One region of the Serratia sp. Res13-Sevr-LER1-36-b genome, then DNA from elsewhere that is predicted to be linked to it. Evidence: predicted binding sites of a transcription regulator. Region 1 holds the regulator's gene; the other holds the start of a gene.
What was found. Region 1 encodes PhoB, which activates phosphate uptake and scavenging genes when phosphate is short. Its sites were predicted from a motif close to CTGTCATAAAACTGNCNNAT; they were not measured.
Positions count from the first base shown of each region.

Region 2: the regulator PhoB is predicted to act here: its motif matches at 2,263-2,282, upstream of pstS (phosphate ABC transporter substrate-binding protein PstS).

Region 1 is NZ_JADACK010000038.1:282,372-286,585, reverse strand. It holds gene sbcC (exonuclease subunit SbcC) at 1-448, opposite strand, end outside; gene sbcD (exonuclease subunit SbcD) at 445-1,674, opposite strand; gene phoB (phosphate response regulator transcription factor PhoB) at 1,877-2,566, shown strand; gene phoR (phosphate regulon sensor histidine kinase PhoR) at 2,591-3,907, shown strand; gene IMQ33_RS23440 (PstS family phosphate ABC transporter substrate-binding protein) at 3,920-4,214, shown strand, end outside.
Region 2 is NZ_JADACK010000011.1:181,676-185,889, reverse strand. It holds gene IMQ33_RS07805 (hypothetical protein) at 1-951, shown strand, start outside; gene IMQ33_RS07800 (GNAT family N-acetyltransferase) at 953-2,032, shown strand; gene pstS (phosphate ABC transporter substrate-binding protein PstS) at 2,360-3,400, shown strand; gene pstC (phosphate ABC transporter permease PstC) at 3,491-4,214, shown strand, end outside.

The sequences.
Region 1 (4,214 bases):
TCGATTTGGTGAAGCGGCCAAAATCCAGTCCGGTGATTGCGGCAATCAGTTCTTTTTTATCGGAAATTTTATCCGCCAGGATTTTGCCGTCTGCCCGCAGTGCCAGCTCCACCTTGGGAGCCTGCAGGTTGCCGTCCGGATCGTTTTTCGCACGGCGTTGGCTCCAGAAGGCGCGATAGCCGACGCCTTTGACCTCAAACTCCACTTCTGCCAGCGATTCGGCGGTGTGGCGGGTCATCAATTCGTTTTGGCTGGCGCTGACTTCCAGCCGCGGCGTCTGGTGATAAAGTGCCAGGCAGATGGCATCCAGCAGGGTGGTTTTACCTGCTCCTGTGGGGCCGGTGATGGCAAACAGGCCGTTGCTGGCGAAGGGTTCCGCCGTGAAGTCGATTTTCCACTCGCCCTGTAGCGAGTTGAGGTTTTTCAGCCTTAGGCTCAGGATCTTCATGCCGATGGCTCCTCATGCTGATGCAAGGTTTCTACCACCTGCTGGAACATCTGCCGCATCTGCTGTTGGCGCGGTTCGGCCATCTCGGCTTCCAACGCCAAGCGGCGCTCGAAGACTTCGCCGACGCTTAACTCATTCAAGGTTTCTTTATCCTGCTGGGCAATGGTCTGGCTACGTTGCTCTTTACTGCGCCGCAGCAACACCACTTCAACCGGTAAATCTTCCGCCAGCTGTTGGATGCGGCGCTGAATATCGCTGAGGTAATCCTGAGTGGCTACTTCGATATCCAACCAAACCGGGAATTCGCCCTGATAATCGGCAAACTGCTGCAATTGAGCCTCTATTTGCTGCAAATCACCTTTGATCAGCTGCATGGGCTGGAAGGTGGGGATCTCCAATGGTGTGATCCGTTGCAGCGCACCGTCGGCAAAATCGACCAGAAACACGCTTTTGGCTTTGCCTAACTCGTCAAAACTCAATGGGATTGGTGAGCCGCTGTAGCGGATATGCTCCGATTTGGCGACGTTCTGCGCGCGATGGATATGCCCCAACGCAATGTAATCGGCAGGGGGGAACGCCTGGGCCGGAAAGGCGTCTAGCGTACCGATATAGATATCCCGTACCGAATCCGAGGTGGTGACGCCCACGGTGGTTAAATGGCCTGTGGCGACGATCGGCAGTGGCAAACCCAACGCATCGCGGCGCGTACAGGCCGCCTGATACAGGTTTTGGTAGTGTTCGGCGATGGCCTCTTGCAGAGCTTGCTGCTTTTGGTTGCCAGACTCACCGGCGCGGCTGGTGAGCAGATCCCGTGGGCGCAGGAACGGAATGGCGCAAAGTACCGCACCTGGTTGGCCATCAAGCTGATTGAGCACCACGATTTGCTGCTCAAGCTCGCTTTGCGCGTTGGCAATCACGGTGGTATTCAGGCAGGAAAGCAGCTCACGTGATTCGTTCAGCGTGGCCACGGAGTCGTGGTTGCCGCCCAGCACCACCAGTTGGCAGCCGGTACGTTGCAGCTCCACCACAAAGCGGTTGTACAGTTCACGGGCGTAGCTGGGTGGGGAGCCGGTATCGAATAAATCGCCTGCGACGATCAGCGCATCCACCCGCTGCTGTTCCACCTGTTCGATCAGCCAACGTAAGAAGGCCTGATGCTCGGCGGCGCGGCTTTTGGTGAAAAAGTACTGGCCCAAATGCCAGTCGGAGGTATGGATCAGGCGCATAGGTCTTCCATCGCTAACAGGAGGATAAGGGCGTAAACGGGCCTTATCGTAACTCAAGCATGATGATATTTCTTTAACGTCAGGAATAATCGCTATGCTTACTGCGATCGACCGGGCTTTTTTTTCATAAAAGTGTCACAAAACTGACGCATAATGGCGACCGCAATCAACTGAGATCGCTAACACATTGGCAGGATTGACGATGGCAAGACGCATACTGGTGGTGGAAGACGAAGCGCCGATCCGTGAGATGGTGTGCTTTGTGTTGGAACAGAATGGTTACCAACCGTTGGAAGCCGAGGATTATGACAGTGCCGTCACGCGCCTGTCTGAGCCGTTCCCTGATTTGGTGTTACTGGACTGGATGTTACCGGGGGGGTCCGGCATTCAGTTTATCAAGCATATGAAGCGCGAGGCGATGACCCGGGATATCCCGGTGATGATGCTGACCGCGCGCGGTGAAGAAGAAGATCGGGTACGTGGCCTGGAGGTTGGTGCGGATGATTACATCACCAAACCGTTCTCGCCCAAGGAGCTGGTGGCACGTATCAAGGCGGTGATGCGCCGTATTTCACCAATGGCAGTAGAAGAAGTGATTGAAATGCAGGGGCTAAGCCTGGATCCTTCCTCGCACCGGGTGATGGCCAATGAGCAGGCGCTGGAGATGGGGCCGACCGAGTTCAAACTGCTGCACTTCTTTATGACTCATCCGGAGCGTGTTTATAGCCGCGAACAGTTGCTTAATCACGTCTGGGGCACTAACGTTTATGTGGAAGACCGCACCGTTGATGTGCATATCCGCCGGCTGCGTAAGGCGCTGGAGACCAGTGGTCATGACAAGATGGTTCAAACCGTTCGCGGCACCGGTTATCGGTTCTCAACGCGCTACTGATCGCACTGCGCTGGAGAGGTTACCGTGCTAGAACGTTTATCGTGGAAGAGGCTGGCGCTGGAGCTGGCCCTTTTTTGCCTGCCTGCCTTATTGCTGGGGCTGATTTTCGGTTATCTGCCCTGGCTGCTGTTGGTTTCGGTGCTGGCTGCGCTGGCCTGGAACTTCTATAACCAACTCAAACTTTCCCACTGGCTGTGGGTGGATCGCAGCATGACGCCGCCGCCGGGCCGCTGGAGCTGGGAGCCGCTGTTCTATGGCCTGTACCAGATGCAGCAGCGTAACCGCCGCCGCCGCCGTGAGCTGGCGCTGTTGATCAAACGCTTTCGCAGCGGGGCCGAATCCTTACCGGATGCGGTAGTGATGACCACCGTTGAGGGCAATATCTTCTGGTGCAACGGCCTGGCACAGCATCTGCTGGGCTTTCGCTGGCCGGAAGATAACGGCCAACACATTCTCAACCTGCTGCGCTATCCGGAATTCAGCCATTATCTGCAACAGCAAGAATTTACCCGGCCGCTGACGCTACAGCTGAATAACGAGCACTTTGTCGAATTCCGTATCATGCCCTATTCCGAAGGCCAGTTGCTGATGGTGGCACGTGATGTGACCCAGATGCGCCAACTGGAAGGAGCCAGACGCAACTTCTTCGCCAACGTCAGCCATGAGTTGCGTACGCCGTTAACGGTGTTGCAAGGCTACCTGGAGATGATGAGCGATGAAGAGCTGGATGGTTCGCTGCGTGGCAAAGCCTTAGGCACCATGCAAGAGCAGACCAAACGCATGGATGGGTTGGTAAAGCAGTTGCTCACGCTCTCCAGGATCGAGGCTGCACCAAACGTGGATATGAACGAGAAGGTGGATATTCCGTTAATGCTGCGGGTGTTGCAGCGTGAGGCGCAGTCGCTCAGCGGTGGTAATCACCAGATCAATTTCCGGGTGAATGAAAATCTGCAGGTGTTCGGTAACGAGGATCAACTGCGTAGTGCGGTTTCCAATCTGGTGTACAACGCCGTCAACCATACTCCGGTGGGCACCAATATCGAAGTGAGTTGGCAGCAGACGCCACAGGGGGCTCAGTTCCAGGTCAGTGATAACGGGCCGGGCATTGGTGCCGAACATATCCCGCGCCTGACCGAGCGTTTCTATCGCGTGGATAAAGCGCGTTCGCGCCAGACCGGCGGCAGTGGGCTCGGGTTGGCCATCGTGAAGCATGCGCTCAGCCACCATGATTCACGGCTGGAGATCCTCAGCGAGCCAGGCATTGGCACCCGTTTTATCTTTACCTTGCCTAACCGGTTGATTGTTCCCGCGGCTTTAGCAGAGAATGCGGTGAAAAATTAACAGGTAGCCGCCATGAATCGATTTACTCAAGCTTTGCTGCTTTGCCTACTGTTGTCGGTTGGCCGCGGGGCCGTGGCTGCTCCGGATGGCATGCTTTCCGGCAACCTGTCCAGCGTGGGCTCCGATACCCTTGCCAACCTGATGGCGCTATGGGGGCAGGATTTCAGCCGACACTATCCCAACGTGAACCTGCAACTGCAGGCTGCCGGTTCCTCGACGGCACCCACCGCATTGGCCGCAGGAGCGGCGCAGCTTGGGCCAATGAGCCGGCCAATGAAGGCGGCGGAAGTGTCGGCGTTTGAGCACC
Region 2 (4,214 bases), on a different contig from region 1:
GATCTTGCCGGTTATCAACAGCAGCTACAAGGCTATCTCGACCAACATGCTATTGGGCTGCTGATCCCCACCTGTGAAGAGGTCTTCTACCTCTCCCAGGCGTTTGCTGCGTATATCGGGCCTACCGAGTGGCTGATGCCTGAACGGCAGTTGCTATTTGAACTGCATCATAAGTACCAAAGCCTGAGCCTGTTAACGGGATTGGGTGAGGTGCGGATCCCCGCAACCCGAATGCTGACCTCTTGCTCGCAAATTGACGACGATCCTCAGACCATTTTGAAACCGGTTTATTCACGCTTTGGTCGCCAAGTGATCCGCACGCCAAAACCGGGTGCATTGAACGATCGGCAGCTCAACGAACATATCCCCTGGGTGCAGCAGCAGAAAATAGACGGCGTGGCCTTATGCAACTATGCCGTTTTTGAGCACGGCAGGCTGATCGCGCATCAGGCTTATCAACCCAAATATTGCTTCAATCAGGCTGCAGGCAGCTACTTTGTTCCCCATCAGGATCGGCGGCTGGACGACTTTGTGCACCAGTTTGGGGAAAAAACCGGCTTTCATGGCCAGGTGGCGTTCGATTTTATCGAACAGGACGGGGTGATTTTTGTTATTGAGTGTAATCCCAGGGCCACCAGCGGCCTGCATTTGCTGGGGGCTCAGATGTCCATCGCTGCCGATGGGCAATTGCAATACCAGCCAGCGCCGCCCAAGGCGGGACATGTGGGCGTGATCATACTGTTATTCTTTGCCTGGCAGGCTTGGCGCGATAAGCAGTTGGCGACGCTATGGCGGGACTTTCGCCAAGCGCCTAATCTGCTCAACGATCACCGTTGGCCGATAAGTGCCGGAGCGCAGTGGTGTGCATTGTTGGAAATGGGATACCGCAGCTTGCGCTATCGGCGGTCCCTCACCGATGCCAGCACCTTTGATATTGAGTGGGACGGTTAGCATGGAGCAGGTTAATCATTGGCAGCGCCTGCAAGTGACCCTGCTACAACAGCCAGGCATGATTGCCAATCTCCAGACGTCGATGACCGAGTATCAACAGGATGGCTTCTGGATACCGGCGACGGTCAATGATTACGTACCCGGTAATTGCTATGTGGTTTCCCCGCTGGCGCTGATCGTCGATTACGCGCGGGATGAAATTATCAAAATCGATAACGGCGCGTTGCGGGCGCTGTGCAACGGGTTGACGCTGTTGCTGAAGTGGCCCTTATTGCTGGCACACGTCGATCGGCTCCAGGTGCTGAATAATCAGTGCCTTTCCACCAATTTGACCAGCAGCTACTGGCAATCCCTGGATACCGACGCGTTGCGGCAACAGGCATTGCAGCGCTATCCCCAGCATACGTTGATGATCCGTTCACTTAATGGGCAGCAGACTCCTGAGATGTTGGCACGGCTCTTCCAGCAAGGTTGGCTGCCTATCGTCAGCCGTCAGGTTTATTGCCTGGACGATCCTTTACGCTGGTGGGGAAAAATCAACGCGCGCCGGGATGACAAACTGCTGCATCAGATAGGATGGGAGTTCAAACGGCTGTCTGCTGATGATCCCGAACGAATGCAGTGTGCCGAACGCCTCTATAACCAGCTCTACCTGGAAAAATACAGCCGCCAGAATGTGCAGTTCACCGCCGGTTATTTATCTCAGGCCTCGCAGCTAGGTGTGTTGCAACTGTACGGCTTGTTCCACCAGCAGCAAATGGTGGGAGTGTTGGGAATTGTTCAGCTGGAACAGACGGTAACGGTGCCGATCGTCGGCTATCGAACAGAATTACCCGCGTCATTGGCGCTATATCGTCGTCTGATCGCCTTTGCATTACGCTACGCCATGGAGCACAAGCTGTTTCTCAATTTGAGTTCCGGTGCGCCGGATTTTAAGCGGGTTCGTGGTTGCCAACCGGTGATTGAATACAGCATGGTTTATGTCCGGCACCTGAACGTTTATCAGCGTAGCGTCTGGGCGGTGATTTCCTGGCTTTCCCGCAAGGTCTATCAGCCGTTATTGAAACGCTATCAGTTATGAATATTACTCAGATATCGCCCTGCAACTTGGGGATAGTGCGCCAGCGATTGGCAATATGACAAACGTGTAAAAAAGAGCGAAAACCGCTCATATTCAGAGAGATAGTGCAGCAACAGGCAGATTTTTGCAGATTGTTTTATGTCTGAAAATGACATCATCTCACTGATTTTAATCAAATTAATATCAATTACTCTCCGCTGTAATATAACTGTCATATTTCGTACATTTTACTGTCACCAAACTGTCCTATTTTCCCTCCTGCAGCAATACTTACTCTGATGAAAACGACTCACAGTCGATTTTTGAAATATCCCATTAGGAGGGATTATGAAACTGATGCGTACCACCGTCGCCAGTATTGTGGCAGCGACTTTCTCTTTGGCCTCTGTGTCCGCCTTCGCTGCTGCTAGCCTGACCGGTGCAGGTGCGACATTCCCCGCTCCGGTGTATGCCAAGTGGGCAGATTCTTATCAGAAAGAAACCGGCAACAAGGTTAACTATCAGGGGATTGGTTCCTCTGGTGGTGTGAAGCAAATCATCGCCAACACCGTTGACTTTGGTGCTTCTGATGCCCCGCTGTCCGATGAAAAACTGGCTGCGGACGGCCTGTTCCAGTTCCCTACCGTGATCGGTGGCGTGGTACTGGCGGTGAATATTCCGGGCATCAAATCCGGTGAGCTGACTCTGGATGGTCAAACCCTGGGTGATATCTACCTGGGCAACATCAAAAAATGGAATGACCCGGCGATCGTTAAACTGAACCCGGGCGTCAAGCTGCCGGATCAGGCTATCGCCGTGGTGCGTCGTGCTGATGGTTCCGGGACTTCTTTCGTCTTCACCAGCTATCTGGCCAAGGCTAACGCGCAGTGGAAAGAGAAAATTGGTGCAGGCTCAACCGTTAACTGGCCAACCGGCCTGGGTGGCAAGGGCAATGACGGCATCGCCGCGTTCGTTCAGCGTCTGCCCGGCTCTATCGGCTATGTTGAATATGCTTACGCCAAGCAGAACAACCTGGCCTACACTAAATTAGTGTCTGCCGATGGCAAAGCTGTTAGCCCAACCGAAGAGAGCTTCAGCGCTGCAGCCAAAGGCGTGGATTGGAGCAAAACCTTCGCGCAGGACCTGACCAACCAGAAAGGCGACAACGTCTGGCCTATCACCTCCACCACCTTCATCCTGGTGCACAAAGAGCAGAAGAAGCCTGAGCAGGGCGCAGAAGTGCTGAAGTTCTTTGACTGGGCTTACAAGACCGGTGCCAAACAGGCTAGCGAACTGGATTACGCCGCCTTGCCTGCCGAAGTGGTTGAGCAAATCCGTGCTGCCTGGAAAACCAACATCAAAGACAGCTCCGGTAAGGCCTTGTTCTAACAACGCAGGGGGTGCGGAAGACCGTGCCTCAACCTGACTGTCGGGGCCTGGCGTGCCGGGCCCTCCAAGCTTTAAACAGAAGAGTAATCTATGGCTGAGTACAAGCCGACCATTAAAGCACCGGGTAAAAACGGTGACATCATCTTCAGCGCGCTGGTCAGACTGGCTGCGCTGATTACCTTATTGTTGCTGGGCGGCATTATCGTTTCGCTGATTATCGCCTCCTGGCCAAGCATGCAGAAGTTCGGTTTTGCCTTCCTGTGGACCAAAGAGTGGGATGCGCCAGCCGAGCAGTTTGGTGCGCTGGTGCCGATCTACGGTACGGTCGTCACCTCGGTGATTGCGCTGATTATCGCTGTGCCGGTCAGTTTTGGTATTGCCCTGTTCCTGACCGAGTTGGCCCCTAACTGGCTCAAGCGCCCATTGGGGATTGCGATAGAACTGTTAGCGGCGATCCCAAGCATCGTTTACGGCATGTGGGGCCTGTTCGTGTTTGCCCCGCTGTTCGCCAAATATTTCCAGACCCCGGTGGGGGAAGTGCTGTCCGGTATCCCGATCGTAGGCGAGCTGTTTTCCGGCCCGGCATTTGGTATCGGTATTCTGGCTGCCGGGGTGATCCTGGCCATTATGATTATTCCTTACATTGCGGCGGTGATGCGCGATGTGTTCGAACAGACCCCGGTGATGATGAAAGAGTCGGCCTATGGTATCGGCTGCACCACCTGGGAGGTGATCTGGCGCATTGTGCTGCCGTTCACCAAAAACGGCGTGATTGGCGGCGTGATGCTTGGCCTGGGGCGCGCCCTGGGGGAAA